One region of the Solidesulfovibrio fructosivorans JJ] genome, then DNA from elsewhere that is predicted to be linked to it. Evidence: predicted binding sites of a transcription regulator. Region 1 holds the regulator's gene; each other region holds the start of a gene.
The links. Region 1 encodes sigma-54, which starts transcription at its own class of promoters, with help from an activator protein. Its sites were predicted from a motif close to CTGGCACGGNNNNTGCTT; they were not measured.
Positions count from the first base shown of each region.

Region 2: the regulator sigma-54 is predicted to act here: its motif matches at 5,317-5,334, upstream of nifJ (pyruvate:ferredoxin (flavodoxin) oxidoreductase).
Region 3: the regulator sigma-54 is predicted to act here: its motif matches at 3,835-3,852, upstream of DESFRDRAFT_RS18965 (motility associated factor glycosyltransferase family protein).
Region 4: the regulator sigma-54 is predicted to act here: its motif matches at 3,873-3,890, upstream of flgB (flagellar basal body rod protein FlgB).

Region 1 covers NZ_AECZ01000001.1:23,321-31,218, reverse strand. The annotation lists gene DESFRDRAFT_RS00140 (PTS sugar transporter subunit IIB) at 267-728, opposite strand; gene DESFRDRAFT_RS00135 (PTS sugar transporter subunit IIA) at 734-1,171, opposite strand; gene rapZ (RNase adapter RapZ) at 1,391-2,278, opposite strand; gene DESFRDRAFT_RS00125 (PTS sugar transporter subunit IIA) at 2,367-2,819, opposite strand; gene hpf (ribosome hibernation-promoting factor, HPF/YfiA family) at 2,820-3,368, opposite strand; gene rpoN (RNA polymerase factor sigma-54) at 3,418-4,854, opposite strand; gene DESFRDRAFT_RS00110 (KdsC family phosphatase) at 4,970-5,512, opposite strand; gene DESFRDRAFT_RS00105 (CTP synthase) at 5,755-7,389, opposite strand; gene DESFRDRAFT_RS00100 (phosphoribosylformylglycinamidine synthase subunit PurQ) at 7,575-7,898, shown strand, end outside.
Region 2 covers NZ_AECZ01000001.1:124,851-132,748, forward strand. The annotation lists gene DESFRDRAFT_RS00580 ((Fe-S)-binding protein) at 1-204, opposite strand, end outside; gene DESFRDRAFT_RS00585 (FAD-binding oxidoreductase) at 206-1,585, opposite strand; gene nifJ (pyruvate:ferredoxin (flavodoxin) oxidoreductase) at 1,607-5,248, opposite strand; gene DESFRDRAFT_RS00595 (sigma-54-dependent transcriptional regulator) at 5,782-7,197, opposite strand; gene DESFRDRAFT_RS00600 (PAS domain S-box protein) at 7,194-7,898, opposite strand, start outside.
Region 3 covers NZ_AECZ01000045.1:7,341-15,238, reverse strand. The annotation lists gene DESFRDRAFT_RS18980 (hypothetical protein) at 58-615, opposite strand; gene DESFRDRAFT_RS18975 (hypothetical protein) at 734-1,456, shown strand; gene DESFRDRAFT_RS18970 (cysteine synthase) at 1,458-3,761, opposite strand; gene DESFRDRAFT_RS18965 (motility associated factor glycosyltransferase family protein) at 3,884-5,653, shown strand; gene thiE (thiamine phosphate synthase) at 5,814-6,458, opposite strand; gene thiM (hydroxyethylthiazole kinase) at 6,455-7,255, opposite strand; gene clpB (ATP-dependent chaperone ClpB) at 7,620-7,898, opposite strand, start outside.
Region 4 covers NZ_AECZ01000024.1:21,789-29,686, reverse strand. The annotation lists gene DESFRDRAFT_RS15220 (iron-containing alcohol dehydrogenase family protein) at 1-104, shown strand, start outside; gene DESFRDRAFT_RS15215 (hypothetical protein) at 267-641, shown strand; gene DESFRDRAFT_RS15210 (2-hydroxyacid dehydrogenase) at 652-1,629, opposite strand; gene DESFRDRAFT_RS15205 (IMP cyclohydrolase) at 2,259-2,852, opposite strand; gene DESFRDRAFT_RS15200 (tetratricopeptide repeat protein) at 2,995-3,567, opposite strand; gene flgB (flagellar basal body rod protein FlgB) at 3,955-4,365, shown strand; gene flgC (flagellar basal body rod protein FlgC) at 4,368-4,808, shown strand; gene fliE (flagellar hook-basal body complex protein FliE) at 4,818-5,144, shown strand; gene fliF (flagellar basal-body MS-ring/collar protein FliF) at 5,186-6,826, shown strand; gene fliG (flagellar motor switch protein FliG) at 6,946-7,898, shown strand, end outside.

The DNA of each region.
Region 1 (7,898 bases):
CGACGCTTATCACGTGGAGCAAAATATCGGCCTGATGGGTCATGCGCGTCGTCTCGCCTGGGCGATTTCCGTGGGCGGGTTCATGTCGAATGGCCCGTAAAGCGGCCGTCGCGGCCGTCGGCCGCCTGCCTTCGCCGGCAGCGCGCCCGTTTCCAGGGCGCGCCCTTTATGCGCCCGCGACGCATGCTGCGCCACTTCGCGGGCAATACCGTGACGACTCTCCGCCCGTTTTCCGATACGGGGACGCCCCCGCAAGGACCGCGCCGCTACACGGAACGCAACTGCTGCGGATCGCTCGGCACGCAACGGTAGTCGAGCCGCACCCCCTTGTCCCGGAAGAAATCCAGGCAGGACTCGTCATCCTTGGACAGGGCCACATGGGGGCAGACCTGCTTTTTCCCCGGCGCGTAATGCAGATTGCCGAGATTGAGATTGCCGAAGCCGAAGCCGCACTCATAGGCGGTTCTGGCGTCGCGGCAACTGGCGAACAAGATCAAGGCGTCCTCGGCGTCGAGGGGGTTTCTGGACAAAAAACCCAACAAGTCGCCGACCGGCAGAAATTCAATGCGCACACCCGCCGGTATGGCCAGGGACATGATCTCCTGGCGCAAAAAATCCGTGGAGAGGTCGTCGTTGACCACCAGGATCGTGCGGGCATGCGTGAAAGGCAGCCAGGTTTCGATGATCTGGCCGTGCACGAGCCTGTTGTCAACCCGTACGAACGACATGTTTTCTAACCCTCGGCCACCCGCTTGCGCAAGACCTCGCCCGCCACGACGATGCCCTGGCAGCCGGCCTGCTTGGCTTCGGCGGCAAGCGCCTCGAGGGGCTTGGTCCGCGCGCCGAGAATTTTTATCAGCATGGGCAAATTGACGCCCGTAAGCACCTCCAGCCGGCCCGACCCCAAAAGCGACAGGCTGAGGTTGGTCGGCGTGCCGCCGAACATGTCCGTCAGGATAAGCACGCCGCCGCCCTGATCGGTTTCCTTGATGGCGGCCTTGAGCGACGTCAGGATATGGTCCACTTCGGTGGCCATGTCCACGCTCACGCAACGGCAGTGATCCTGGGCGCCCAGGATGCATTCCGCCGCCTTCAAAAGCCATGTGCCGTAATCGGTGTGGGTGACGATCACCACGCCGACCGGCGTTTCCGAGCGGGTTTCCCCATTCATGTCCGCGCATCCGGGGCCGTTATCGGCCCTAACCTGGCGCCTGCCGGCTGGCCGGGAATTCCCGCCCTGTGCCGCGACGCGTCCTGCTGCCGCAGTGCCCCACCAACAAAACCGGGAGCATTCCCCCGTCCGGCCGCCACGAAAGCCGCAAACGCGGCCTGCCGCATCGACCCTCACGATTCGCCGGCAATGCGGGCGGCCATGCCGCCGCGCGCCGGATCAACCGCGTTCGATATGCCGATGCTCAAGGGAAAGATTGTAACCAGCCTTGGACAAGGTGTCAAAGACGGCCTCGGCCACGGCGACGGATCGGTGCCGCCCCCCGGTGCAGCCGAAGGCGATGGTCAGGCGGTAGCGCCCCTCCCTGGCGTAAAGCGGCAGGAGATAGAGCAGGAAATCGGTCAGCCTGGTCAGAAACTCCCGGCCCGGGTCGGCGGCCAGGACGTAATCGCGCACGGGCGCGTCCTTGCCGGTCTTTTCCCGCAACGCCTTCTCGAAATAAGGGTTGGGCAGAAAGCGCAGGTCGAAGATCATGTCCGCCTCGGACGGCGGTCCGTACTTGAAGCCGAAGCTCATGACGTGGACCTTGAGGGTGCCGGTGGACACCCGGATGGAGGCCCATTTCTCCTGGAGCTTGCGGCGCAGGTCGTGGATGGAGAAATCGGTGGTGTCGATCACCATGTCGGCCGCGTCCCGAAGCGGCGTCATGCGCGTGCGCTCCTCGACCACGGCCTGCTCCAGGCCCCGCGATTCGCTTTCCAGGGGATGGGGCCGGCGCGTGGTGGCGTAGCGGCGGATGATTTCCTGGGTGTCGGCTTCGAGGAAGATGATTTGCAGGGATGACGAAGCGCCCTTGACCTGGGCCAGCGTCGCCCCCCAGTCGGTGTCCATGTCGGCCTGGCGCACGTCCATGCCGAGGGCGAGCCCCTTGTAGCGCTGGCCGCCCTTCTCCTCGAACAGGCCGATGAGCTTGGGCACGAGGCTGACGGGCAGTCCGTCCACGCAAAAAAAGCCCAGGTCCTCGAAGACCCGTAGCGCGGTGGATTTCCCGGAACCCGAAAGTCCGGTCAAAATGACGATGGTCAGTGCCGCAGGCGAGTCTTCCATGGCGCGCGCCCTCCCGGGCCCGACATGACAGACTCCCCGTGCGCCGGCGTGTCGGTCGGCGCACGGAGAGGTGACGTTTCGTGTTGTATCAGGCCGCGGCCGTGAGCACCTGCCACAAGGCGGCGTCGTTTTCGGCGCTCATGAAGGCGTGCCGGAAGGATTCGTCGGACAGCAGCCGGGAGATGTGGGCCAGGATGCGCAGGTGCAGGCCCGCCACGTGCTCCGGGGCGAGGACGAGAAAGAAGATGCGGCAGGGCTTGAAATCCAGCGCATCGAAGTTGACGCCCTTTAAGCTGCGGCCGACGACGATGACGATCTGCTCGAGGTTCTCCATCTTGCCGTGGGGAATGGCGACGCCGTCGCCGATCCCCGTGGTGCCGAGGTTTTCCCGGTCAAGCAGCACCTGGCGCGCCCGGACATCGTCGAAATCGGGCCATCTGGCCTTCATCGGGGCGATCAGTTCGGCCAGCACGTCGGGTTTGGACTCGGACACAAGCTCCCCGATCACGAAATCGGGCTGGAGATAATCCTCAAGACGCATTTACGCTCCCGTTCCAGGATCAATGAGGCCGAAGTCGCCGTTGCGCAAACGGTAGATGACATTGGGCCGGTCGGTTTCGGAGTTGATGAACACCATGAACTCGTACTTGAGGCTTTCGAGCTGCATGGCCGCCTCTTCCACGGCCATGGGCTTGGGCTCGTAATCGTCGGTCTGGACGATGGTGGGCGTACGCGCGCCGTCGGCATCCTCGCTTATGCTGATGACCTGGGTGTGGACGACCTCGGCTTTCTGGCGGCGGCGGTCCTTTTGCTTCTCGCGGAACTTCTTGGCCTGCGCCTCGACTTTGTCAAGGATCATGTCGATGGTGGAGTACATGTCCTCGGAAGCCTCGTGGGCCGAGATGTGCATATTGTCGGCCAGGAAGATGACGTCGGCCAGCTGGCGGGTCTTTTCCACGGCAAGGTTGACCTGCAACTCCGAGGCGTCGGTGGCGACGGTATACTTGGCGAGCTTCTCGAAACGTTTGCGGGCGTAGTCGCGCAAATGATCCGAAGGCTCGAAATTCTTGAAATTAAAAGTAATGTTCATATATCCCTCCGGGTGGCATGGTGTTGGGCCGCATGTGCGGCCCGAAGCATCAGAAAACTTCCTTGCGTTTGGACGAAGATTCGATGCCCATGGCCGTGCGGTATTTGGCCACGGTACGGCGGGCGATGTTGATTTGCAGCTCTTCCTTGAGCATATCGGCGATGGCCTCGTCGCTGATGGGTTTCTTGGCGTTCTCGCCGGCGATGATCCGCTTGATCATGGCCTTGACCGACTCCGAACCCACCGTGCTGCCGTCGTCGAGTTCCAGGGAACTGTTGAAAAAGAACTTCAGCTCGAAGATGCCGTGGGGCGTGGCCACGTATTTGTTGGACGTGATGCGGCTGACCGTGGATTCGTGCATGCTGATGTCGTCAGCCACGTCCTTTAAAATCAGCGGCCGCAGTCGCGTCACGCCGTGCTCAAAAAACTCCCGCTGGAACTTGAGGATGCTCTCCAGGACCTTGTAGAGCGTGCGCTGGCGCTGGTAGAGGCTTTTCATGAGCCACATGGCCGAGCGCATCTTGTCTTGCAGGTAATCCTTGTCCTTGTCCGCCTTCGGGTTAAGCCCGTCCATGTAGGTCATATTGACGTTAAGCCGGGGCATGCCCTCTTCGTTGAGCAGGATGACGAAGTCGTCGCCGTACTTGTAGACGAAGGCGTCGGGGCTCACATAGATGGGATCGCCCGAGCCGTAGCTGGCCCCGGGCATGGGATTGAGCGTCTGGATCAGCTCCAGGTATTCCTTGAGCTTTTCCATGGCGATACGAAATTTCTTGGCCAGCGGCTTGTAGCGCTTTTTCTCCAGGTCCTCGAGGTGGTCGCGCACAAGCTCGATCAAAATGGGATCGTCGTAGCCGTAGACCTCGATCTGGGTCAGCAGGCACTCGCTGGGGGTGCGGGCGGCCACGCCCACAGGGTCGAAACGCTGGAGGCGGTGCAGCACTTCCTCCACCGCCTCGACGCTGGTGGACGTCATCTGGGCCAGCTCGTCGAGGGAAGCGCGCAGATAGCCCGAGGAGTTGAGGCTGCCGACGATGGCCTCGCCGATCTCGAGCTGCTTGGGCGTGAAATTGGACAGACGCATCTGCCAGCCGAGGTGCCCTTCAAGAGAGGGCTTGGAGGCAAGCCTCGCGTCGAAGGCCATGCCCTCTTCCGGGATCTCCGACTCGTGCGCCTGGGCCTGTCGGCCGGTGCTGGCGAAATCACCGAGGTAGTCGTCCCACTCGGCGTTTTTGAGCAGCTCCTTTTCCATGGCCGCGTCGCTGGTGTCGCCGCTCGGGCCGAGGTTGTCCTCGGCCATTGTGGATTCGGGCTGCCGATCTTCCTCTATGGATTCCTCGAGAAGGGGGTTTTCCAGAAGTTCCTGCTGCACGCTCTCCAGGAGCTCCAACCGGGACAGCTGCAGGAGCTTGATGGCTTGTTGCAGTTGGGGGGTCATCACCAGCTGCTGGGACAATTTGAGCTGCTGTCGCAGTTCCAGGGCCATGTCTACCGCCGTACGCGCTTTTTAAGGTTTTCGTGTCGGACGGGGCCGCCGCGTGTTCGGCCCCCGCCCAACAAAAAGCATGCCACAATCGAAGGGTCGTGGCAATCCGCCCGTCTTACCGTTCCCGCAGGAACCAGTCGTACGCGGCCGCGAGGTGTCCGGAAGCATTCAGGATAAAACGGATGGCCTCGCGCACGGCGCCCTGCCCGCCGCCCCGGCTCGTCACCCAAAGGGCCAGGTCCAAAATTTCCGGCTGGGCGTCGGCCACGGCCATGGGCAGACCGACAATCCCCATGGGGCCGGCGTCCACCCAGTCGTCGCCGAGATAGGCCGTCCGCTGCGGGGTTATGCCGGTGCGTTCCCAGATGGCGCGCAGGATCGGCACCTTGCGGTAATGGCCGGGATGGTATTCGGCGATGCCGAGTTCCTTGATGCGGGCGGCCACGGCCGGGCTGTCCAGGCCGCTTATGACCGCCACGGCGACGCCGGCGATCTGGGCCGCCTTGACGCCGAGCCCGTCCTGGGCATGAAACCGCTTGGCGATCTCCCCCCGGCCGTCGACGTACAGGCCGCCGTCGGTCAAAACCCCGTCCACATCCAGCACGAGCAAGGCGATATCCTTGGCCCTGGCCGCGGCAAGCGTGGCGTCATGCGTCACGGCGCGCCTCCTTTGCTTTTTCCCGGCGCAACCGCGCGCCCGAAAGTGCTCTCGCCCCGGCTGCGCGCCCTCACCAAAGAGGTAAGGCTTCCACGCGCAAGAACAACAAGGCGACCCTTCCGATCGTCTTCACCCGGGATACGGCGCTGGCCCCGCATTCCCTTTTGAAAGTTTTTGATGAGGCGGCCAGGGGGGCAACTTTTTGAAAAAAGTTGCCCCCCTGGCCGCCGAGGCGCGGCTTCCTACGCCCCTTGTTGGCGCTTGGCCGCCAGGACGAACTCCCGGAAGAGCGGATGGGGTTTCATGGGGCTGCTTTTAAATTCCGGATGGAACTGGCAGCCGAGAAACCAGGGATGCTCGGGCAATTCCACCATCTCCACGAGTTCCCCGTCCGGGGACAGGCCGCTTAACACCATTTCGCCCTCTTCGAAGGCGGCGGCGTAGGCCTTGTTGAACTCGTAGCGATGGCGGTGACGCTCGGAAATCTCCCCGGCGCCGTAGGCCGCGGCGGCCTTGGTGTCGGGCTTGACCACGCAGGGATAAGCGCCCAGGCGCATGGTGCCGCCCTTGTTGCAGGAAGGGTCGCGGCGCTCGATCTTCTTCGTGCGGAAATCAAACCATTCCCGCATGAGGTAGATGACCGGATCGCTGGTGGTCAGGTCGAATTCCTCGGAATTGGCCCCGGAAAGCCCAAGCACGTGGCGGGCGTATTCGATGACCGCGCACTGCATGCCGAGGCAGATGCCGAAAAAGGGGATGCCCTGGGTGCGGGCGTATTCGATGGCCGCGATCTTGCCCTCGACCCCGCGCGAACCAAACCCGCCCGGGACCAGGATGCCGTCGATGCCGGCGAAGTGCCCGGCCGCGTTCTCGCGGGTGACTTCCTCGGAATTGACGTACACGAAACGGATCGACACGCCGGCGATGCCGCCCGCGTGCACCAGCGCCTCGTGCAGGCTCTTGTAGGCCTCCTTGAGGTCCACATACTTGCCGACGATGGCGATGGAGACCGAGCCGGAGGGGTTGTCCAGCCGGTCGACCATGGCCCGCCAGGCGGTCAGATCGGCATTTTTCGCCGGCAGGCGCAACAAAATGGCGATTTTCTGGTCCACGCCCTCGGCATAGAGCTTGAGCGGCACCTCGTAGATGTCCTTGACGTCCACGGCCGTGAACACCGCGTCGGCGTCCACGTCGCAAAAAAGCGCGATCTTTTCCTTGAGGTCCCGCGTCAGGTCCACCTCGCTGCGGCAGATGATGATGTCGGGCTGGATGCCGATGGAGCGCAGCTCCTTGACGCTGTGCTGGGTGGGCTTGGTCTTCACCTCGCCGGCCACGCGCAGATACGGCACCAGGGTCAGGTGGATGTAGAGGACGTTTTCCCGGCCGAGGTCCATGCGCAACTGGCGGATGGCCTCCAGAAACGGCTGGCCCTCGATGTCGCCAACCGTGCCGCCGATCTCGATGATGGCCACGTCCTCATCACCGGCGACGCCGAGGATGGCCCGCTTGATCTCGTCGGTCACGTGCGGGATCACCTGCACCGTGCCGCCCAGGTAGTCGCCCCGGCGCTCCTTCTGGATGACGCTGAAATAGACCCGGCCGGAGGTGTAGTTGTTGCCCTGGCTCATGGGCACGCCGAGAAAACGCTCATAATGCCCGAGGTCGAGGTCGGTTTCGGCCCCGTCGTCGGTGACGTACACCTCGCCGTGCTGAAAGGGGTTCATGGTGCCGGGATCGACGTTGATGTAGGGATCGAGCTTTTGGATGGTGACCTTAAGCCCCCGGGCCTGGAGCAGCGCGCCGATGGAGGCGGCGGCCAGCCCCTTGCCCAGGGAGGACAGCACCCCCCCCGTAACGAAAATAAATTTGGTCTTCATTGCTGATGCCGTCCTTGATGTGTGTGCTGTTCGGGGCGCGCCGGCGTACCCGGCGGCCCGCGCCGAAACGATCCGGCCCCACGTAACGGGCCCGGTTGACGCGGTCGGGGCGGCCCCTTATGTTCAGCCGCGCAAAGTAAGCCTTCGGGCGCAATTTTTCAAGGAACCTCCGGGAGGATTCCCTTATGGCGCAGGTGCGCACCCTCGTGATCACCGGTTACGGCACCAACTGTGAAGTGGAATCGGCTCATGCCGCGAGCATGGCCGGTTCCGACGTCACGGACATCGTTTTTTTCTCCGACATCATCGCCGGCCGGACGCGGATCGACGCGTATAATTTCCTGATTTTCCCAGGCGGATTTCTCGACGGCGACGACCTGGGCGCGGCGCAAGCCGCCGCAGTGCGCTGGAAACACGCGCAAACCACGGACGGCGAAACCCTGCTCACCCAGCTCAAAACTTTTTTTGAAGCCGGCGGACTCATCCTCGGCATCTGCAACGGCTTCCAG
Region 2 (7,898 bases), 100 kb from region 1:
GCGTTCCTTGACCCCGGCCGGGTCTTTTATGACCTCGTCGGCCAGGCATTCGAGCAGGGCGATCTTGCCCCGGGCCACGTGGGCCTCGAGGCCGGTTTCCGCGTAGAGCGGACACACAGCCTGGCACATGCCGCAGCGCATGCAGACGACCAGCTGGTCGTCGATTTGCTTGAGCAGCCCGACCAGTTCGCGCATCTCGCTCATATCATTCCCCCGTGATCTTGCCAGGATTGAGAATCCCCTTGGGATCCAGGGCCGCTTTGAGTTTTTTGGCGTAGAGGATGGAGCCCTTGCCGACTTCCTTGACCATGTACTTCGACTTGGCCGTGCCGATGCCGTGCTCGCCCGAGAGCGTGCCGCCAAGGGACAGGGCCACGTCGAAGATCTCGTCTATGGCCGCCTCGACCCGCTTCCACTCCTCGTGATCGCGCTTGTCGGTCAGGATGGTGGGGTGCAGGTTGCCGTCGCCGGCATGGCCGAAGGTGCCGATGGTAAGCCGGTACTTGGCCGCGATGGTCTCCAGCGCGCCGACCATGGCCGGGATTTGCGAGCGGGGGACGGTGGCGTCCTCGAGCACTGTGGTCGGGCGGACCCGGGCCAGGGCGGACAGTGCCGCCCGGCGGGCCTCCCAGACCTTGTTGCGCTCGGCCGCGTCCTTGGCCACGTGGATGCGGGTTGCCCCGCTACGCTGGCAGATGCTCTCGACCTCGGCCGCTTCTTCCTCGACCTGGGCCGGATGGCCGTCGACTTCGATCAGAAGAAGCGCCTTGGCGTCGGTTGGAAGCCCGGCGTGGGCGAAGTCCTCCACGGTTTTGATGGTGAAGTCATCCATGTATTCCAGGGTCGCCGGCACGATCTTGGCCGCGATGATGGCGGCCACGGCCTCCGACGCCTTTCCCAGGTCGTCGAAGATGGCCATCATGGCCTTGCTGGCCTTGGGCGGCGGCACGAGCTTCAGGATGATCTCGTTAAAGACCCCCAGCGTGCCTTCGGAGCCGACCATAAGGCCGTGCAGGTTCATGCCGGTGACGCACTTGACGGTGCGCGAGCCGGTTTTGACCAGCTCGCCGTCCACGTCATAGAGGCTAAGCCCCATGACGTAGTCCTTGGTGACGCCATATTTCAGGCCGCGAAGCCCGCCGGCGTTTTCGGCCACGTTGCCGCCGATGGTGGATACGGCCTGGCTGCCCGGATCGGGCGGATAGAACAGACCGCGCTTGGCCACTTCGGCCGCGAACTTGGCCGTGACCACGCCGGTCTGGACCACGGCGTACATGTCGGCTTCGTTGATCTCGATGATCTTGTTCAGCGCTCCGGTTAAGGCCACCACCCCTCCGACGGACGGGATGGTGCCGCCGGAGAGGTTGGTGCCCGAGCCGCGTATGGTCAGCGGCAAACCGAGTTCATTGCAGGTGGCGACCACCCGTCCCAGGGCTTCGGGCGTCTCCGGCCGCACAGCCAAGGCCGGGAGCTTCGGGGGGAGGACCGCGGCGTCATAGGAATACGCATGGCGATCCACTTCGCTGGCCAGGACGTTTTCCTTGCCGACGATTTCCGCGAACTTCTGGGACAGATGGTTGTCCATGTGGTTGCTCTCGCTTGTTGCTTATTTTCCGGAGCGGCCTTCGTCGCAGGGCTCGCCGGCCGCCGGACGGGCATGTTCGGCCACGGGAGCGGCCTCGCAAAACGCGGAGTCGGCGTCGCCGGAGCCCGTTTTGGGAGCGGCGGGGGCGTCGAAGACCGGCATGGAGGCCAGGTATTCCAGTTCCTTATAGCGCTTCTTGTAGGCCGCCTCCATGGTGGTGCGGTAGCGCAGGGACATATCGGGGTGCATCTTTTCCAGGGCCGCGTAGCGGACTTCGCCGCCGAGGAAGCCCTGGAAGTCGCCGGCCGGGGCCTTGGAATCGATGGTCAGCGGGTTCTTGCCCTCGGCCGCAAGCTCCGGATTGAAGCGGTACAGCGGCCAGTAGCCGGTTTCCACGGCCAGCTTGGCTTCCTCCATGGACTTGCCCATACCTTTGCGGATGCCCTGGTTGATGCAGGGGGCGTAGGCGATGACGATGGAGGGACCCTTGTGGGCCTCGGCCTCGAGCAAGGCTTTGAGGGCCTGGTTCTTGTCCGCGCCCATGGCGATGGAGGCCACGTAGACGTAGCCGTAGGTCATGGCCATGCGGCCCAGGTCCTTTTTGCCCGTGACCTTGCCGGCGGAGGCGAACTTGGCGATGGCGCCGAGCGGGGTGGCCTTGGAGGCCTGGCCGCCGGTGTTGGAGTAGACTTCGGTGTCCATGACCAGGATGTTGACGTCCTCGCCCGAGGCGATGACGTGGTCGAGGCCGCCGTAGCCGATATCGTAGGCCCAACCGTCGCCGCCGAAGATCCACACGGATTTCTTGGTGAAGATGTCGGCGTCGGCCAGGATGGCCGCCTGGGCCGGGTCGTTTTTGTCGAGCAGGGACTTCATCTGGTCGCCGTAGAGGCGCGAGGCGGCCGGATCGTCCTTTTTCTCCTGCCAGCCGGCCAGGGCGGCGCGCAGGTCGTCGGAAAGCGAGCCTTCCAGCGCGGCGGCGACGTTGTCGGCGAGTTTTTCCCGACGCTGCTTGAGGGCCATGTTGTAGCCGAAGCCGAATTCGGCCGCGTCTTCAAAGAGCGAGTTGTTCCAGGCCGGGCCGAAGCCTTCGGCGTTGACGGCGTAGGGCGAGGTCGGCGCGGAGCCGCCCCAAATCGAGGAGCAACCCGTGGCGTTGGCGACCATCATGCGTTCGCCGAAGAGCTGGGTGAGAAGCTTGACGTACGGAGTCTCGCCGCAACCGGCGCAAGCGCCCGAGAACTCGAGCAGCGGCTGGTAGAACTGGCTGCCCTTGAGATTCTCGCGCTTGACCAGGTTGCCCTTGTTTTTCAGCGACATGGCGAAGGCGTGGTTTTCCACCTGGGCCGCCATTTCCTCATCGAGGGGCTTCATGACCAGCGCCTTCTGCTTGGCCGGGCAGGTGTTGGCGCAAGAGCCGCAGCCCATGCAGTCCATGGGGAAGACCTGCATGCGGTAGGAAAGGCCCTTGAGCTCCTTGCCGGTGGCCGGCAGGGTATCATAGGAGGCCGGCGCCCCGGCCATTTCGGCTTCGTCGGCCAGGAAGGGCCGGATGGTGGCGTGGGGGCACACGAACGAGCACTGGTTGCATTGGATGCAGTTTTCCTTGATCCAGTGGGGGACGTTTATGGCCACGCCGCGCTTTTCATACTGGGAGGTGGCGGCGGGGAAGGAGCCGTTCTCGGCAAAGGCGGAAACCGGCACCTCGTCGCCCTTCTGGGCCAGGATGGGCCGGATGACCTTGTTGAAGTACTCGGGCTCGTCGGGGGCGGCGGCCTTGGCGTCCGGGGCGGAGGCCCAGGAAGCCGGGACCGCGATCTCGACCACGCCGTCCAGGGCCATGTCCACGGCGGCGATGTTCATGTTGACGATCTTGTCGCCCTTCTTGCCGTAGGTCTTCTTGATGGAGTCCTTGAGCAGGCTGATGGCCTGCTCAATGGGCAGCACGCCGGCCAGCTTGAAAAAGGCCGTCTGCATGATCATGTTGATGCGCGCGCCAAGGCCGGTCTTTTCGCCGATGGCCACGGCGTCGATGTTGTAGACCTTGAGCTTCTTGTCGGCGATCACGCGCAGCATGTGCCCCGGCAGGTTCTTTTCGAGCTCTTCCGGGGTGTTCCAGGGAGAGTTCAGCACGAAGGTGCCGCCTTCCTTCACGCCTTCGAGGATGTCGTAGACGTGCACGTAGCTCGGCTTGTGGCAGGCGATGTAGTCCGCCGAGTCGACCAGGTAGGTGGACTGGATGGGCTTTTTGCCGAAGCGCAGGTGGGAGACGGTGATGCCGCCGGATTTCTTCGAGTCGTAGGCGAAATAGCCCTGGGCGTAGAGGTCGGTGTTGTCGCCGATGATCTTGATGGCCGACTTGTTGGCGCCGACGGTGCCGTCGGAACCGAATCCCCAGAACTTGCACTGCACGGTGCCTTCGGGGACCGTGGGCAGCGGGCCGCCCATGGGCAGCGAATTGCCGGAGACGTCGTCCACGATGCCGACCACGAAGTGGCGCTTGGGCGCGGCGGCGGCCATGTTGTCGAAGATGGACTTGGCCATGCCGGGGCGGAATTCCTTGGAGCCCAGGCCGTAGCGGCCGCTCATGAGCTTGGGAATGGAGCCGCCGCGCTCGACGAAGGCCGCGCAGACGTCTTCGTAGAGCGGATCGCCGAGGCTGCCCGGCTCCTTGGTGCGGTCAAGGACGGTGACCACCTCGGCCGAGGCGGGCAGGACCTTGAACAGCGCGTCCGGGGAGAAGGGACGGAACAGACGGACCTTGACCAGGCCGACCTTCTCGCCCTTGGCATTCAAGTAATTGACCACTTCCTCGATGGTCTCGCACGAGGAGCCCATGGACACGACCACGCGGTCGGCGTCGGGCGCGCCCACGTAGTCGAAAAGCTTGTAGGGACGGCCGGTCAGGGCCCCGACCTTGTCCATCATGGCCGAGACGATGCCGGGCAGAAGCTGGTAGTAGGGATTGGAGCGTTCGCGGCCCTGGAAAAAGATGTCGGGGTTCTGGGCGGTGCCGCGCAGGTCCGGGTGCTCGGGGTTCATGGCCCGGGCGCGGAAGGCGGCAACCTTCTCCATGTTCACGAGCCCCTTCATGTCCTCATAGTCGATGACCTCGATTTTCTGGATCTCGTGGGAGGTCCGGAAGCCGTCGAAGAGGTGGACGAAGGGCACGCTGCCCTCGATGGCGGACAGGTGGGCGACCAGGGCCATGTCCATGCATTCCTGGACCGAGGCCGAGGCGATCTGGGCGAAGCCGGTGGAGCGGGCGGCCATGACGTCGGAGTGGTCGCCGAAGATCGACAGGGCATGGGTGGCCACGGCCCGGGCCGACACGTGGAAGACGGCCGGCAGCAGTTCGCCGGCGATCTTGAACATGTTGGGGATCATGAGCAGCAGGCCCTGGGAGGCGGTGAAGGTGGTGGTCAGGGCTCCGGCCGCAAGCGAGCCGTGTACCGCGCCGGCGGCGCCGGCCTCGGACTGCATCTCCCGGATGGTCACAGTCTGGCCGAAGATGTTTTTGAGTCCCTTGGCCGCCCATTCATCCGCGATCTCGCCCATGGTGGACGAGGGCGTGATGGGATAAATGGCCGCCGTGTCGCTTAGAGCGTACGCGACGTGCGTGGTGGCGGTATTGCCGTCCATGCTTTTCATCTTCTTGGCCATGCTCAAGTCTCCTTGAAAATGTTGTCGTTCGACCGAACAAAAGGAGGTCGGCGTCGACGCTTCCCTCCAGGCAAACCCCGTGCCAATTGTTAAAAGACATTTAGACTTCGATGAGTTGTCGATTCGATGAACCCACTCCAGGCTCTGATGCGCGAGGGGTATCCGATTTTTCGGATACCGCTACGCAGCCTAATACCGCGAAATGTATGGTTTCGTAAAGCGGGACCCATGAATGGGCGTTGTCCGGAATTCCAGACGGGCGGCATTCGTCTGAAAAATCAGACACCAATAGCCTCCTTGTCCGCAGGGAAAGGGATTCCCGCTGATTGATGCCACAAACGCCATCGGATGGCACGGGAAAAAGCCGGAAAAGGGATTTGTTACAAAAATCGCAATTGGTGTCCGGGAAAGACGTGTTTTGCGTCCTGTCGCATGGGAAGGGACTTTTTTTGCTGGCGGGCATCCGGTGACGGTCCAGCCAGGCCCTGGCCACAGTGGTGAAACCGTACCCGGTCGGGCCAGGCAGGGAAGGGTCAGTCTGGAATGGCCAGATTGTTTTTCTTGAGCAGGGCGTAGAAGTGGGACCGGGAAAGCCCGGAAACCGCGATCATGGCGGCCACGTCGCGGCCGTGTTCCCGCAGCAGTCCTTCCAGGTATCGCCGTTCCATGGCCTCCTTGAAGTCCTTGAGCGACTGACGGGGAGCGGGGAACGCGGCGGAGGGCCCGACGGCGGGTTCGGGCCGGGGCTGCCCCCCCGCCTGCCGACCCTTTTCCAGGCTGGACTTCGTCACCTTGATGCGCAGGTCCCGGGGCAGGTGCATGCTGTAGAGCGTTTTTTCCCGGCCCGAGGCCAGAAAGGCCCGCTCCAGGACGTTTCGCAGTTCGCGCACATTGCCCGGCCAGTCGTAGGCCTCGAGCATGGCCAGAAATTCCGCGTCAAAGCCCTTGGGCGGCAGGTTGTACTCGACGCAAAGCCCGTCCACGAAGGTGAGGGTCAGGGGTTTTATGTCCTCCGGGCGCTCGCGAAGCGGCGGCAGGGCGAGCCCGATGGTCTTGAGCCGGAAATAGAGGTCGCGGCGAAACTGCCCCGCCTCGACCATAGCCTCCAGGTTGCGGTTGGTGGCGGCGATGAGGCGGAAATCGCTCTTGCTTTCGGCGACCGCCCCCACGGAGCGAAAGGTCTTTTCGTGGAGCACCCGCAAAAAGGTCTTTTGCAGGGAAAGGGGCATCTCCCCCACCTCGTCCAGAAACAGCGTGCCGGCGTTGGCCAGCTGCACCAGACCCACCCGGTCGGCGTCGGCCCCGGTGAAGGCGCCTTTTTTGTGGCCGAACAGCGTGCTCTCGACGAGGGTTTCGGTCAGGGCCGCGCAGTCCACGGTGACGAAGGCTCCCTGTGCCCGGGAACTGTTGGCGTGGATGAGCCGGGCGAAAAGCTCCTTGCCGGTGCCGGTTTCGCCGGTGATGAGCACGGCCGCGTTCGACCCGGCCGCATGGGCCACCTGGTCGAGGCAGGGTTGCATGCGGGGGCTTGCCGCGACACACCCGGAAAGGGTGAGGGACACGGGCGGTCGGTCGCAATGCCGTTCCTCGCGGTAGCGCAGGGCGCGCTTGAGCGTCAGCATGATCTGTTTTATCGGCGAGGGTTTGACCAGATAATCCCAGACTCCCTCCTGGATGGCCAATTCCGCCCCGTCCGGGTCGCCGATGCCGGTGAGGATGATGACCTCGGGCGCGTCCGGCAGGCGTTTGATCTCGGGCAAGGCGGCCAGGCCATTGCCGTCGGGCAGGCGCACGTCCAGAAACAGCACGTCGAAATTGTCGCTGGCGAGCAGGTCCAGACCGGCGGCGAGGGTGCCGGCGGATTCGCTGGTCAGGCGCATCTTGCGGGTGAGGCTGGCGATGGTGTCGCGGACTTCGGGGTCGTCGTCGATGATGCAGACGGATTTCATGCGGCTTTGGTTTGCGGTTTGGCGTCGAGCACTTCGCGTATGGCCGCGGAGATGATCGCCTGGTTGTAGGGTTTGAGCACGATTTTTTTGATGTTGCCGGCGACTTCCCGCTGCTCGATGTCGCCCAGGCGGCCGGAAACGAGGATCACGGGCAGGTCGGGCCGGATGGCGGCGATTTTGCTGGCCAGCTCCAGGCCGTTTATGTCCGGCATGTCGTAGTCTGTAATGCACACGTCGAAGGCCTGCGGGTCAAGGGCGAGCTTGGCCAGGGCCGAGGCGCCGCCGCCGTGGGCCGAGACTTCGTGGCCGAGTTGGGCCAGGACGCGGGGAATGGTGATACGCTGGTCCTCGTCGTCCTCGACGAAAAGAATGCGGTCACGGCCCTTGTTGGGAGGGTCGATCTGGGGCGGCGGCACGGCGTCGGCCTCGGCCGGCAGTGGCAGATAGACGTCGAAGTCCGTGCGCGTGCCGGGCTGGCTCACCACCCGCACCGCGCCGCGATGGCTTTTGACAATGCCGCGAACCACGGCGAGCCCCAACCCCGTGCCTTCGCCCTTCTGCTTGGTGGTGAAAAACGGGTCGAAAATCTTGTCCAGGATTTCCGGCGGGATGCCTGGGCCGGTATCCACGATGGAGAGTTTCGCATAGCGGCCGGCCCGCGCGCCGACATGGCCGGCCTGCGTCTCGTCGAGGGCTTCCTC
Region 3 (7,898 bases), on a different contig from region 1:
CCTTTGTCTCGCTCTCGCCGCCGTCCCGCCTGACGCGGGCAGGCGTCGCGAAAAAAATCAGACTTCCAGGTCGATGAGGACCGGGCCGAGAACATTGCCCATGGGCCGGGACAGAAATTCCTCCCGTTTGATCTCCTTGCCGTCGTAGAGCATATTCTCGATGTGGATGACCTTTTGCATCCAGGTGTTGTTCTCGATGGTCTTTGGAATGTCCGTCTCAATGATGCGGGCCGTGATCTTGTCGATGTCGATTTCCTCGACATCGCTGAAGGAATAGGTGTGGATGTATTCCTCGTTGTAGCCGAAACAATACAGCAGATTGTTTTTGACGAACGGCTGGAAGATCTTTTTGGCCGGATGATTCTTGACTTCGCAGTTGATCTTGTTCAGACTGACCCGAAGTTTTTCCCTCTCATTGACGATGATGTAGACAACGGGGCGGTTGCTTTCCAGAAGATCCTCGCCGGAGGAATGTATATTGTTGTCGACCCCGTGGAAAATATAGTCAATGTAACGCTCCCGGTTGGCCTCCCTGGCTTCCCGGACCATTTCCTTCTCGATGTACGAATAAAAAATGCGCTGACCGAAACCCTTGATCTCAATGTTGAACTTCATCCTCGGCCTCCTCGGCACATTCCATGGTGTTCCGGCCCTTTCCGGGAAACGGCCCCAGTCCTTCCGGCCCGGCTATCGTACTGATCCTACGCGGCTTCCGCTATCCGGTCAATTTGCCTTGCGCATCGCGGCGCTCGTTTTGAGCCTTTGCCTGCTCGCGCCGGGGGGAACCGCCCGGGCCGCCGATCCGACGGCCGCTCTGGCCCCCTTTCTCGGCGCGCCCTACCGCGACGACGGCGTGGACGATCCGGCCGGCCGCCACACCCTGTTCGCCGATCAGGCCGCCTCGTTCCCCACAGCCGGCTACAACTGCAGCGGCTTCGTGACCACGGCCTCCCGGAGGCTCCTCGGCCGCCCATTGCCCCTCGATGCGGCGCGCCACGACCGCAAGGGCGATTCCGGCCCCGGCAGTCCGCGCGGCCAGGACTGGGACTTCGGCTACGATCTGCTTTTAAACATCACCGACGGGCTCCCGCGCCGGGTGCTGCCCCCGAACGCCCCAACAAGCGACCCGGCCGCCCTGGACGCTTCCCGCTTTCGCGGCTTTCCCCTGCACGACAAAGCGTCCTTTGACGCGGCCCTGAACGCCCTGCGACCCGGCGAGATGGCCGTTATAGCCTTCAGCAAGGAAAGAAAGGGGCGACTCTACTACTACCACGTCGGGCTTATCGTCAGCGACGGCCAGGGGCGCAGATTTCTCTACCACGCCACGCCCGGCCACGGCGTCCATCGCCTGGAGATATCCTCCCCGACGGGCATGGCCGCCTTTGGCAGGGAATTCGCCGAAAAGCGCTTCGGCGACAAGCGGGTGCTGCTTGTCGCCGTGCCCCTTCCCCGCTGACCTACGCGCGCGGGAAAAGCCGCGCGCCCCCGGGCGCATCCTCGACCCGGTAGCCGAGCCCCTCGATATCCGAGCGAATCGCGTCGGCCTTGCCGAAATCCTTGGCGTTTCGCGCCTGTTCCCGGGCCGCGACCAACTTGGCCACCGGCGCGGGCCACTCGCGCGTCGCCACCGGCAGACAGGCGGGATCGAGCAGGCCCAGCACGCCGTCGGCCGAACCGAGCGCGCCGGCAAGGCGGGCGGCATCGGCCGGAGTCAGGGAACCGGCGGCAATGAGCCCGTTGGCGAACCGGCAGAAGGCGAAAAGCTGGGGCCAAAACTGGAATACGGCCAGATCGTCGGCCACGGCCGCATCCAGGGACTGGGTCAGTTTTTCGGCTTCGGCCGCGACCGTATCCGAGGCCTTGCCGCCACCCGCCGCTATCAGTCCGAGATTGGCGGCCAGTTCCTGCACCCGGTTGCGGTTTTTCTCCCACATCCGCAACGCCTCGGGCACGGCGCAAAGCGGCTTGCGGTAGCCGACCGAAAGCAGCCAGGCCCGAACGGCCAGGGGATGGACGCCAAGGGCCAGCAAATCGGCCAGATCGGCCGCGCCGGCCTCCTCGCCCTCCCGGCCGGCCACCCGCCCGCCGACCAGCCAGGCCGCCGGGGAAAGCCCCGCCCCGACCGACCAGATGGCCCGCAGGTTTTCCAGATGGGGAAAGGTCTTGTCCTCGTCGGTCAAAACCACCGTCACGGCGGGCAGGGCTTTGACGGCCGCCGCCGCCATCTGGAGAAACCAGCTCGGCCGCACGTTGCCCCAGGGCGTGGACAGCGCGTCGCCAGCCTTGAGATCCTTGAGGCTCACGCGTTTGAGCAGCGTGAAATCCTGCGGATTGTCCTTGGCGTAGGCCAGCAGGTCCACGGTCTTGCCGAGGGCCAGCTTGGTCATGTCCGTGCCGAGCAGCCCGCCGTAGGCCTTGTCGCGGGCCACGTCGAAATAGACGCTGCGCAGCTTTTCGTAGGCTAGGCCCTTGCTCATGAGCTTTCGCGTCATGGCCAACGCCTCGTCGAGGGCCTCCCCGGCCAGGGGGAAACGGGCGTCGGCCACACCGAGCGCGGCGGCGCGGGCCGCCACCTGGTCCCGGGCCTTGGCCGCGAATTCACGGCACTTGACCCCGGCCGCGCGCGAGGCATCGAGACAGCGGTCCTCCAGGTCGGCCAGGCCCACGGCCAAAACCGGCCGGCCGCCGCCGCGCGCCAGGGTGCGGCGCAGGACGTCCAGGGTCACCACCCGCCGCCAGGCGTCCAGATCGCCTGGCGCGGCCAGGGGCGGACCAAAAGTGAAGAGTCCGGGCGTGGCCCCGGCCGGATCGAGATAGGCCGGCTCGGCCGCGCCCACGCCGCCGAGCGCCACGCCCTTTTTCTCGGGCGAAGCGAAAAGCGTGGTGGAAAGATACCGTTCGCCGCCGTCGGGCAGGATGGCGACCACCAGCCCGGAATCAAGCTTTCCGGCCAGATCCGCGGCAACGGCCATGGCCGCGCCGCCGCTCATGCCCACGAGCAGGCCCTCTTCGCGGGCCAGCCGCCGGGCCATGGCAAAGGCGTCCTCGTCCTCCACCGACGCGATGACGTCCAGGGCGCGCTTGTCGAAAATCCCCGGCGGATAGGACTCCTGCATGTTCTTGAGTCCCTGGATCTTGTGGCCGGGATGGGGCTCGACCGCCACGACTTTGACGGAGGGCTTCAGTTCCTTCAGTTTTTTGACCAGTCCCATGGCCGTGCCCGAGGTGCCGAGCGCCACCACGACATGGGTGACCGCCCCTCCCGTCTCCTCGAAAATCTCCACCGCCGTCGCGTTGTAATGCGCCGCGATGCTGGCCGGGTTGTTGAACTGGTCCATGAGGACGTAGGTTTCCGGCTCCTCGCGGGCCAGCCTGTAGGCTTCCTCAATGGCTCCGTCCGTGCCCAGGTTGCCCGGGGTCAGCACGATTTCCGCACCGTAGGCGCGCAGGATGCGCTTGCGCTCCTCCGAGGCCGAGGCCGGCATGAGGAGTTTGAGTTTATAACCTTTTACAGCGCAGACCATGGCCAAACCGATGCCGGTGTTGCCCGAGGTGGCCTCGATGACCGTTCGCCCGGGCTTCAGATCCCCCGAGCGTTCGGCCGCCTCGATCATGGCCAGGCCCACCCGGTCCTTGATCGAGCCGCCGGGATTGCGCATCTCCACCTTGGCCGCGAGCGTCACGGCGGGATTGGGATTAAGGCGCGTCATGCGCACAAGCGGGGTCATGCCCACCAGGGAAAGGACATTGTCGTGGATCATCGGTGCCTCACGGATTGGAACCGGACCTGTCCGGCTGGCAAAGTGGTAGGCAAAAAACGGCCAACCGGCAAGAGTGGCAGGATTATTGCTTCGCTTGCGGCATCCCATCAAAGGACGACGCCATGCGCATCAACATCTTTTTAGCCGACAATCTCACCGCCCTGGCCGAGGCCAAGGCCCCGGTGGCCGAATGGCTGGCCCAAAACGCTCCGGCGCCGGAAAACATCATCCCGCGCATTTTCGAGAACCAGCACGGCATCGTCGACTGGCGCATCGGGGAAAACCGCAGCCTGTTTTCGGCCGCGCACCCGGCCGTCCTGTACCGTGACTGGCGCCCCAAGGACAAGGTCGAGGGCGGAGCCACGGTCATCATCGGCACGGCGCTCGGCTACGGACTCAACCATGTTCTGACCGGCACGCCCGTCTCCCACAAGGTGCTCGTGGTCGAACCCCGGCCGGAAATGCTGGTGGCCTGCCTGGGCCAGACCGACTACCGGCCGTTTCTGGCCGCCGGCAAGCTGGCCTTTCTGCCGCCGGACCCGAAGGTGGTGGAAAAGGCGCTCGCCTCCCTCGACGTGAGCTTCCTTTTCGCCCGCATCAACCTGCGAAGCGACCTGCCAAGCACCCAGATCGGCCCGGAATACGCCCAGGCATCGGCCATGGTGCGGGCCAAGCTCGAAAGCCTGTCCGTGGAGCTGACCACGCTGCGTCACAAGCAGGAAACCATGGTCGGCAACGAGCTGCGCAACTACTCGCGCGCCATGGAGGACGGGAGCCTTTCGCGCATGGCCGGCATGGGCCGGGGCGTGCCCGCGGTGCTCCTCGGCGCGGGGCCGTCTCTGCCGCGCTTCGTGCCGACCCTTTTGCGCCACCGCGACAAGGCCCTTTTCGTCGCGGCGCTGCAAACCCTGCCCGTCCTCGAACGCCTGGGCCTTGCGCCCGACCTGTGCCTGGGGCTCGACTACAACGACACCATGCTGCGAAGCCTGGACAATCTCCAGGACATCAGCTTCGCCGCCGATATCCCGCTCATCTATTCCACCAAGATGCAGCCGGCCGTGCTCGAGCGCTACCCCGGCCCGACCATCCCGATGTGGACCCAGGGCGGCATCGCCACCTTCGTGCTCAAGGACCAGGAGCTGGTGCTCGACGCCGGCGGCAACGTGGGCGTGACCCTGGAGCGCTTCCTCACCTGGGCCGGAGCCGACCGCTTCATCATGGTCGGCCAGGACCTGGCCTGGAAGAACGGCTCGACCCACGCGGCGGGCCACCACAGCGCGGGCGGCAACTACACCTTTTCCCCGCAGCACGACGTCCGGCTCAAGGACATAAGCGGCGAGGACATCTACACCCACCACGGCTTCCTGGCCGCCAAGCGGGACATCGAAAAGGACATCGCCGCCTCAGGCGCGAAGTTTTACAATCTCTACGGCGGCGGCGTGGTCATCAAGGGCGCGATCAACATCGGCCCCGAAGACCTGGAACGCGTGGACATCCTGCCAAACGGCAACGCCGCCCGGGAAATGTTTCTGGGAGCCCTGGCCCGGGCCGCCCGGCCACGGGCCAAGCCGGTCTTTTCGCCCAAGGCCGAATCCTGGGCCACGTCGCTCAAAAACGTCTCGCGCCGCCTGGAAAAGCTCATCCGCAAGGCGGACAAACATCAAAGGGAAATCAAGGAACTGCTCTCCCAAATCCAGTTCTTCATGCGCCACGATCCGCTTTACATGCCCTACCTCTACAACGAGATCATGGACATGGCCGGGCTGATCCATACGCACAAAAGCTATGGCGCCAAAGAATTGACGGCGTTCAAAGCCATCCGCCGCCGCGTGGTGACGAAAATCCGGGAAATCGACGCCCGCCTCGGCCCATCCGACTCCTGGGCGGCGTAGTTACGGGGAGGAAGAGAAGCCTCCGGCGGCCGGGGGGAAACTTTTTGAAAAAAGTTTCCCCCCGGACCCCCTTCAAAAACTTTCAAAGGGGCACATGGCAACTTGGGAAAGGAATTAAGAAGGGAGCATGGCCGGCCCATGGGAAAATAACAGGAAGAAATCAGCGTTTTCTACCGGCTTCCACGATGTGCCGGAGTTGCACGGCGGCCTCACGCGGATCGGTAGCCGAACAGATCGCCGAGACCACGGCCACGCCCGCGACGCCCGTCTCCATGACCTCCCGGGCATTGCCTTCCTTGATCGCGCCGATGGCCACCACCGGCACTTCGGACAGGGCAAGCATGGCGGCCAGCCCGGGAAGCCCTTGCGGCGCGCCGGCATCCTTTTTGGTGGCTGTGGCGAAAACAGGTCCGGCCCCGAGATAATCCACAGGCATGCCCCGGGCAGCGCGGGCCTCGTCCTCGCCCGTCACCGACAGCCCGATGATGGCCTTTGCCCCCAAAAGCGCCCGGACATCGGCCGGATGCATATCGTCCTGGCCCACATGCACGCCGTCGGCCCCGGCGGCGAGCGCCACGTCCACTCTATCGTTTATGAGAAGCGGCACGCCGCGCGGGCGGGTAACGCCAAGTACGGCTCGGGCCAGTTCCACGAATTCCCGCGTCGCGGCGGTCTTTTCCCGCAACTGCACCATGGTCGCGCCGCCGGCCACGGCCAGCCCCACCACGTCGAGCAGTTCCCGGCCCAAAAGAGCCGGCCGGTCCGTGACCAGATAGACCCCGAGGTCGAAAGCGGGCCGGCTCACGGCAGCACCCGCGCCCCGGCCGCGATGTCGGCCTCGGTCAGGGTGTAGAGGATATCGAGGAAGCGGACGAAAAAACTGCCCGGCCCGGCCGCGCCGGCGGCGGCGAGTCCCCCGGCGGCCGCCATCACGGCCATGGCATGGACCGTGGCGGCGAGCGCGTCCCGGTTGACGGCCAGAAAAGCCCCGACAAAGGCCGTGGCCGTGCAACCAAGGCCGGTCACCCGGGGCATGAGGGCATGGCCGCCGGCCAGGGTGATGCCGCTTTGGCCGTCGGTCGCAACGTCGAGTTCACCGCTGACGCAGACCACGCAATCGCGCTTTCGGGCCAACGCGGCGGCGGCATCGGCCGCGTCCAGGCTGGCGTACATGCTGTCCACGCCCCGGGAAGCGGCCATGCCGCCGGCCAGGGCCAGAATCTCCGAGGCATTGCCCCGGATGGCGGTCACCGGCCCGGCCTCGAGCATGCGACGGGCCACCTCGCGCCGCCAGGGCGTGGCTCCGGCGGCCACGGGATCGAAGGCCACGGGCACGCCGGCCTCCCGGGCGGCGTCGGACGCGGCCAGCATGGCGGCCACGTTCTCCTCCCCCGGGGTGCCCATGTTGCACACCAGCGCCCCGGCCACGGCGGCAAGCTGGGCGGCGTCGGCCGGATGATGGGTCATGGCCGGCGATGCGCCGAGGGCGAGAAGCGTATTGGCCGTGGTGTTGGTGACGACGTTGTTGGTGACGTTGACGACAAGCGGCTGGGTTTCACGGATGCGGGCCAGATCGGCAAAGGCGGCCGAAGCAAGGTTCATAGAAGGTACATCCTTATGCGGCTGTTCAAAAATCCTGATTGGTTGGCCGGCGAAAGGGTGCGGGGACGCGCGCGGCGCATATTTGAAGAATACGCCTTCGCGTCCCCGCACCCTTTCGCCGGCCCTGGCCATCTGGTCCATGCGCGGCAACAATCCATGCCCATCGGATTTTACCCGGAGGGGAAAACGAATTTGTTATCCCCAGTACGCTGGGAAAAGTCCTTCATCCACTGCCAAGCGGAGGAAACACAGCATCAATCCCCTTTAAAAGGTTTAGGAAGGGGAGAGCGCGAGAGGGGAAACCCTTTGCAAAAGGGTTTCCCCTCTCGCACCTTCCTTACTTTCTCCTCCCCTCCCCTAACCCTTACACAAACACCAATTCGCCGTCGCGGACGTCGACGGTCACGCTCTGGCCGTCGGACACCTGGCCGCCGATGAGCGCCTTGGCCAGGGGCGTTTCCACGTGGGCTTGCAGGTAGCGCCGCAGGGGCCGCGCGCCGAAGACCGGGTCGTAGGCCGTCTCGGCGATATAGGCCTTGGCGACGTCGGTCAACTCCAGGCTGATCTTGCGATCGGCCAAACGGGCCCGCAGGCCGCCGAGCATGAGCTCCACGATAGCCGCGATCTGTTCGCGAAGGAGCGG
Region 4 (7,898 bases), on a different contig from region 1:
TCAAGGACGATTTTTTTACAGTCCTTTCGTTGCGGGACTGCCTGACCGAGGTGCTGCAAACCATCGACCACGATCCGCTTTTGGCGGGCTGCTTCACGGACTGACGGAATTCCGACGCGTCGGGCCGGCTTGCCACGACGGCTTTGATGCGTATATGAAAAAAAAAGACCTCTCCACGGATGGAGCCGGTTCCCGACGGTCGGGACCGAGAGGGCAGGCACGCTCGTGTCCCTGTGGCGGCGTGACGCCACGCCCGGAGACCGCCCATGGCCGCCATCCAAGCCGTCGCCAGCGCCAGTTCGGCCTACCAGCGGGAAGCCGCGCGCTTTGTCGCGTCCACGCCCAAGGTCGGCGGCAAGGTCATCAACCGCGAGGCCACGGTTTCCTTCGGTCCGTTTCGCGTCAGCTACGCGGCCACGGATTACGAATTCGACCTGACCGGGGCCAAGGCCCAGACGTCGTTCGCCGACGCCCTGGACGCGGCCGCCACAACCGCCCGTCTGGCCGATACGCCAAGCCAATCCGATGCAAGCTTCGGGCCGACGAACGCCATAAGCCGCCGTCTGGCCCTGGCCGGCTACCAGGCCGCCGCCAATGCGCCGCAAACGCCAACCTCCGGCATGTTTTCCGCCACGGCCTGAGAACCCCTCTTTATATCCTGTGCAACTGCGGGCGCATAAGCCCGGTGATCGCCTCGCCGCGCAGATAGCGCCCGATGTTGGCGAAGGCCGCTTCGTAGCTCAGTTGCGGCCATTCGGCCACGTCGAAGGAGTTGTGCGGGCTGGCCAGCAGGTTCGGCAGGTCCAGCAGCGGATATTCCACCTCGAAGCGGCCGTGGCGCAACGGCTCCACCCACCAGGACTCGATGCCGGCCCGAAACGCGGGATGGTCGCGCAAGTGCTCGTAGAGCGCCTTCTGGTCGAGAATCTCGCCCCGGGCCACGTTGACCAGGATGGCGTCCGGGGCAAGGAGGGCCAGCTCCCGCGCGCCGATCATCTCATGGGTGAGCCGTGAATAGGGCAGGGTGAGCACCGCCACCTGCGCGCCTTCGAGGATGGTTCGCAGATTGTCGCGGGTGCCGACGTAGGCCACGGGCTCGTCGGTCTTGCCCGAGGTGTTGAGGGCGTAAATCTCCATGCCCAAGGCGGCAAGGAGCCTGGCCACGGCCTTGCCCGCGCCGCCGAGCCCGAGCACGGCCGCTTTTTTGCCGGATAAAAGCAGGGTGGGGACCATCTGGTTGAACTCCCCGCGCCGCATGGCCGCGTCCTCCTCGCGCAAGCGCTTGGCCAGGCACAGCACCATGGCCAGGGCGTGCTCGGCCATGGGCCGGGCAAAGGCCCCGGAATTGCCGGCCACGGTCACGCCGTCGGGAATCCTGTCGAACGGCAGGTCGTCGAGACCGGCCGAAAGGATCTGGAGCAACTGCCCCGGATGCAGGGCGGCCATGGCGTCTCCCATTTCCTTGTGGGGCTTGAACGACAGCACCACCTTGGCGCTGGCCACAGCGGCGGCCCGGTCGGCCTCGGGCACGTCGGCGAAATTCGCATAGCCGCCGTACGGGGCGGCCATTTCGTCTAGGAGCGGGCGGTTGGCATGGGGGCTGGTCAGGGTCACCAGGATGTCGGCCATGAAAACGTCTCCTTCCCCCCGCCGCGAAAAACGACAGCCAGGGCGGGGGAAAAGGAGCTGGCCGGGGCGCGCGCCGAAGGGCGGCTCCAGTCGATTATCACAGGAACGAAGTCGGGAAAAGTCGTCTTCTTTTCATCGGGATACAGCGCCTTTGGCGCGTTTTTTCCGTTGATGGTCAGGGGGAGGGGGCGCGGCGGCGGGCGGCGGCGTGATGATTGGCGGCGCAGGCTGTGAGGCAGTGGGGGAGAGAGGGAGAGGGGGGATACCGTTTGGATATGGTTCGGTTTCTTTCGCTGATGTCCGTGGCGGGGAGAGCGCGGGCGGGCGGCGCATATTTGAAGAATACGCCTTCGCCCGCGCTTCCCCCCGCCACGGCCCAGGCCACGCGGCCCATGGGTGGCAGCGGAGCGGTCGCGGTGCGAAACGACGGGCATGTGCCTTTTGTCAGATGAAAAAAGAAATTGCGGCCGACGAGGCCGGCGGCACAAGGTGCTTGCCCCGACTCGTTTTTCCTTCAACCGGTTATAAAATTTGAAATTTCTTCCCGTTGAAAGTTTTTGAAGGGGGTCCAGGGGGAAACTTTTTTCAAAAAGTTTCCCCCTGGCCGCCGGAGGCATATCTTCCCCGGTTTATGCGTCTTTCAAGTACGCGGCGATGGCGGCGTCGTAGGCGCTGGTCTTGGCGAAGGTGGCGGCGGCGGTTTTCTGGCGCAGGGGCAGGGGCGCGGCCATGGCGTTTTGGGCCAGGGTGTCCATGACCTCGGGGTAGAAGGCCGGGTCGGGCACGACCAGGATGCTGGAGAAATTTTTGGCCGAGGCCCGCAGCAGGGTGGGGCCGCCGATGTCGATCTGTTCGACCATTTCGGGCAGGGCCAGGCCTTTTTCGAGGGCCTTTTCGAAGGCGTAGAGGTTGACCACCACCATATCGAAGGGGGCGATGCCGTGCTTCGCCAGGGTGGCCAGGTGCTCGGGGTTGTCCTTGTCGGCCAGGATGCCGCCGTGGATATGGGGGTGCAGGGTTTTGACGCGGCCGCCCAGGATTTCCGGGAATCCCGTCACGTCGCTGACGGCGGTGACGGGTAGGCCCGCTTCCATGAGCAGTTTGCGGGTGCCGCCGGTGGAGACGAGTTCGACTCCGGCGGCGCTTAAAAACCGGGCCAGTTCGGGCAGGCCGGACTTATCCGTGACGCTTAAAAGCGCCCGTTTGACAGGCAGAAGTTCCATGGCGACCTCGCGGATGTTTTCGGCGAGGTGCCACACTCCTTGGGCCTTGGCAAGTCCGGGGCCTGGCCGGGGCGACCGGTCGCGGCTTTTTTGCCGCGACCGGTCGGCGCGAAGGGGATAAATCCGGTGGAAGCCGGTCTGGTCAGGCGGCGATGCGCTTGAGTTCCTCGGCCAGGTCCTTGGCGGCGGCGTAGCGGGGGTCCTGGGCCAGGATGGTCTCGAGTTCGGCGCCGGCTTCGGCGTGGCGGCCGAGGCTGACCAGGCAGCCGGCCAGGGTGAAGCGCACGTCGTGCTTGGCCGGGTCGATGGCGAGGTAGTCCCGCAGGTAGGGCAGGGTTTCCTCGATGCGGCTTTCGGCGTGGCCCAGGCGCACCATGCCGAAGATGGCGACCAGGTTTTCCGGGTTCTTGGCCAGGGCGCCCCTGAAATGGGTGAATGCCTCGGCCGCTTCGCCGCGTTCCATCTCGATGAGCGCCATGCCGGAAAGGGCCCGGTCGTCGGGCTCGATGGTGGAGGCCTTGCGGTAGAGCGTCATGGCCTGGTCGAGCTCGCCGCGCTGCACGGCGATGGTGGCCAGCCCCAGATAGGGATCGGGGTGAACGCCGTTATTGGTCATGGCCTTGGAGTAGTATTCTTCGGCCTTGTCCAAATCGCCCATGAAAAGATAGCACTCGCCGAGTTCCTTGTTGATTTCGTAATCCAACTGCCCGCTCATGACGTCCCCTCCGTAGTCGACGCCCGCTTTTTGTGCTCGCGTGCGCGTCGCCGGGTTGGCGCGCTTCCCTGCGCCGTTTTTTTTCGCGTCTTTCTTTTTTTACGGCCTGTGGCCGAAACCGGCAGCGCGTTCTGCCGGGCACGAGGGGTTTAGCAAGCCGCGTGCCAGCCATGGGGTGCGAAGGTTTTGCCGGGAAAATCTCGCTTTCGGGGAGGGGAGTTAGGTCTGGGGCGCATGTTTTTTTGAGAAAGTGAAACGCGCCGGTCCGGTAAAAAATTCCCAGCTTCCGGCGTCGGGTTTTCGTGATGGAACGTTTTTTGCCCAGTAGTCCCCCGAAAGCGATCGGCCGCCATGGGGCGCGGCCACGGTAAAGCGAGGGAAAAGGCCATGAAATCAATATTTCCCGAAAATACGGACCTGCTCGGCAAGGTTTTGGACCTGCGCCTGGAGCGTCAGAATGTCGTCATGTCCAATCTGTCCAACCAGGACGTGCCCGCCTACAAGGCGCGCCGGCTGGAATTCGAGAACGAACTGCAATCCGCGCTCGGGCTCGAAACGGAGGGCAAGCTGACGCGCACCGGATCCAAGCATCTGTCCCAGAAGTTTTCCCCGGCCACCTTCACGGGCGCCCTCGAGATGGGCTGGAAGCCGCGTGTGGTGGCGGGCCTGGACAGCGTGGATATGGACAAGGAAATGTCGATCATGGCCAAGAACACGCTCATGTACAACGCCCTGACCGAGATCACCAAGAAGGGCTTCGAAGGCCTGCAAAAGGTCCTCGCCGAGGGAGGTAAGTAGACATGGACCTCTTTACCGCCATGGACATCGGGTCCTCGGGCATGTCCGCCCAGCGCACCCTGATGAACACCATCTCCATGAACCTGGCCAACATCCGGACCACCCGCACGGTCAACGGCGGCGGCCCCTATGTGCGCAAGTCCGTGATGCTCGAATCCACCCCCATCGACTCGCCTTTCTCCGAGGCCATGAAGACCGCCCAGGATCGCGAACTGGCCGGGGTCAAGGTCACGGGGCTCGTCAACGACAACCGCCCCTTCCGCATGCAGTACGAACCGGGCCATCCCGACGCCAACGCCGAGGGCTACGTGGCCTACCCCGACATCAACGTGGTCGAGGAGATGGCCAACATGATCACGGCCATGCGCAGCTACGAGGCTTCGAGCTCGTCGATCGGCACCGTCAAGACCATGTTCAGCAAAGCCCTGGAAATCGGGCGATAACGGAGGCGTATCATGATATCTCCCCTGGCGCTCAGCGCATACAAGACCGCCATGGCCCAGACCGGGGCCATCGACGCCCAGGTCTCCAAGTCCCTGACCAAGCCGGGCGCGCCGGCCGAGGGCTTCGGCCAGATGCTCACGGACTCGCTGACGACCGTCAACAATATGCAAAACGAGAAGAACGACATGGTCGAAGCCTTTGCCGCGGGCAAGAGCCAGAACGTGCACGAGCTGATGATCAACCTGCAAAAGGCCGGCATGGCCATGCAGATGACCACGGCCGTGCGCGGCAAGGTGCTCGAGGCCTACAAAGAACTGGTGAAGATGCAGTTCTAGGGAATCCGTTCCGCTAACCGACGCGCCCTGGGAGAAAAGCCATGCCCCCGTTCTTCAAGCAGAGTTTCGAAAAGCTCATCCAGTACTGGTCCAACCGCACCGCCGCCCAGCGCATACTGCTTGGAGGCCTGGCCGCCTCCACGGTCGCCGCCTTCCTGGTCATGATCTACTTCCTCAACCAGCCCGAGATGCGCGTGCTCTACACCCGGCTGGCCCCCGAGGACGCGGCCCGGGTCGTGGAGCAGCTCAAGGCCTCCAAGACGCCCTACGAACTGCGCGACAACGGCGCCACCATCATGGTCCCGGCCGAATCGGTCTACGAACAGCGCCTGAAAATCGCCGGCGAAGGCCTCATGCACGGGCAGGGCGTCGGCTTCGAACTTTTCGACCAGCTCAAGGTCGGCCAGACCGATTTCGTCCAGCGCATCAACTACACCCGCGCCCTGCAAGGCGAACTGGCCCGCACCATCACCGAATTTCCCCAGGTGGAAAAAGCCCGGGTCCATCTGGTGCTGCCCCAGAAGAGCCTTTTTATCGAGGAACAGAAGCAGGCTTCGGCCTCGGTGGTCCTGACCCTCAAGCGTGGCCAAAAACTTGACGCCAAGCAGCTCCAGGGCATCGTCAACCTGGTGTCCATGGCCGTCGAGGGCCTCACCCCGGAACACATCACCATCACCGACACCACGGGCCAGTCGCTGTACCAGCCCCAGGGCGATTCCGGCCTGGCCGGCATGTCCAACAGCCAGTTCGAATTCAAGAACACCTACGAATCCAACCTCGAAAACCGCATCGAACAGCTGCTGACCCCCATCGTCGGGCCCGGCCGGTCCATCGTCAAAGCCAACGTGGACCTGGATTTCAGCCAGCGCACCATCCGCAAGGAACTCTACGACCCCAACGTCACCGTGGTGCGCAGCGAGCAGAAAAACGAGGAAACCACCTCCGGCACGGCGGCCGTGGACGCCTCCGGCCAGACCGTGACCCCGCGCGGCGGCGGCGCGGCCGTGCCCAACAACAATTTCCAGGGCTCGGGCTATTCCGGCACCGAATCCACCCAGAAATCCAGCCGCCAGAACAGCACCACCAATTTCGAGATCAACAAGGAAGAACAAAACGTCGTCACCCCGGTCGGCGACTTGAAGCGCCAGTCCATCGCGGTTATCGTGGACGGGACCTACGTCAAGGATAAGGACAAGGAGACCTACACCTTCGTGCCCAGAAAGGCCGAAGAGCTCGAGCGCATCAAGCAGGTGGTGGCCCGGGCGGCCGGCCTCGACCCTTCGCGCGGGGACGAGATCCAGGTGTCGAGCTTCGAGTTCGGCGCGCCGGACGGCTCGGACCAGCCGAGCCTGGTCCAGACCATGCTGGAATACGCCCAGCGGCTGGGCAAGCCTTTCCTGAACGGCCTGCTGCTCTTCCTCTTCCTGATCCTGGTGGTGCGGCCGGTGGTGCTGGCGCTGATCCGCCCGCGCGTCACCGAAGAAGAGATCGAGACCCTCGAACGCCTGCCCGAAGGCGAGGCGCGGCTGGCCCTGGCCGAACCCGAGGAAAGCGAGGGGCTGGGCATGCTCGAGGGCGGCAAGGAGCTGGAGCTGGCCAAGAACCTGGCCCTGCAACTGTTCGAGGAAAACATGGAACAGTCCATGACGCTGCTCAAAGCCTGGCTCAAGCAAGAGGCTTAGGATGAAAGCGCTCGATAGTGTGCGGATAACGCTTCGCTATTATTAAAAGTTTTTGGAAAGGGGGCCTGGGGGGAAACCTTTCGGAAGACAAGGTTTCCCCCCAGGAGAGTTGACCGGAGATGGCCACCATGACCGGACCGCAAAAAACCGCCGTCTTGTGCCTGGCGCTCGGCGAGAAGTTCACGGGCGAGGTGTTCAAGCGCCTGGAGCGCAAGGAGATCGCCCGCATCTCCAAGGCCATGATGGAGATGGAGACCGTGCCCAAGGAGCAGGTCGAGGAAGTGGTCCGGGAATTCAACGAAACCATGCAGGTCGGCAAGGACATGGTCACGGGCGGCCCCGAGCAGGTGCGCCGCATGCTGTCCAAGACCCTGGACGCGGACACGGCCAAGTACATCATGGAGACGTTGGAGCTCGACACCGGCCCGACCCCCTTCCAGGAGCTGGTCAACGTGTCGCCGCGCATCCTGGCCCAGATTCTGCGCAACGAACACCCGCAGACCCTGGCGCTGATCCTCGGCCACCTGCATCCCGATCAGGCGGCCGAACTCCTCCAGAACCTGCCGTCCGGGGTGCGGGCCGAAGTGCTCATGCGCCTTTCCAAGCTCGAGGCCGTGGCCGAGGACATGCTGCTCGAAGTGGACAAGGTGCTACAAAACCAGCTCATCGCCATGGGCGGCAAGGAAGGCAAGAAGGTCGGCGGCATCACGTCCGTGGCCGAAATCCTAAACGCCGTGGACCGCGCCACCGAGGAAGAGGTCCTCTCCGAGATCGAAGAGGAATCCGCCCAGATGGCCGAGGATATCCGCAACCTCATGTTCGTGTTCGAGGACATCAAGGGCCTCGACGACCGGGCCATCCGCGAGCTTTTGAAGGAAGTCTCCAACGAGGAGCTGACGCAGGCCTTAAAGGGCGCTTCCGAGGATCTGCGCGACAAGTTCTTCAAGAATCTCTCCGAGCGCGCCGCCACCATGATCCAGGAAGACCTGGAAATCATGGGCCCCATCCGACTGGCCGAGGTGGAGTCCGCCCAGCAAAACGTGGTCAAGACCGTGCGGCGTCTGGAAGCCGA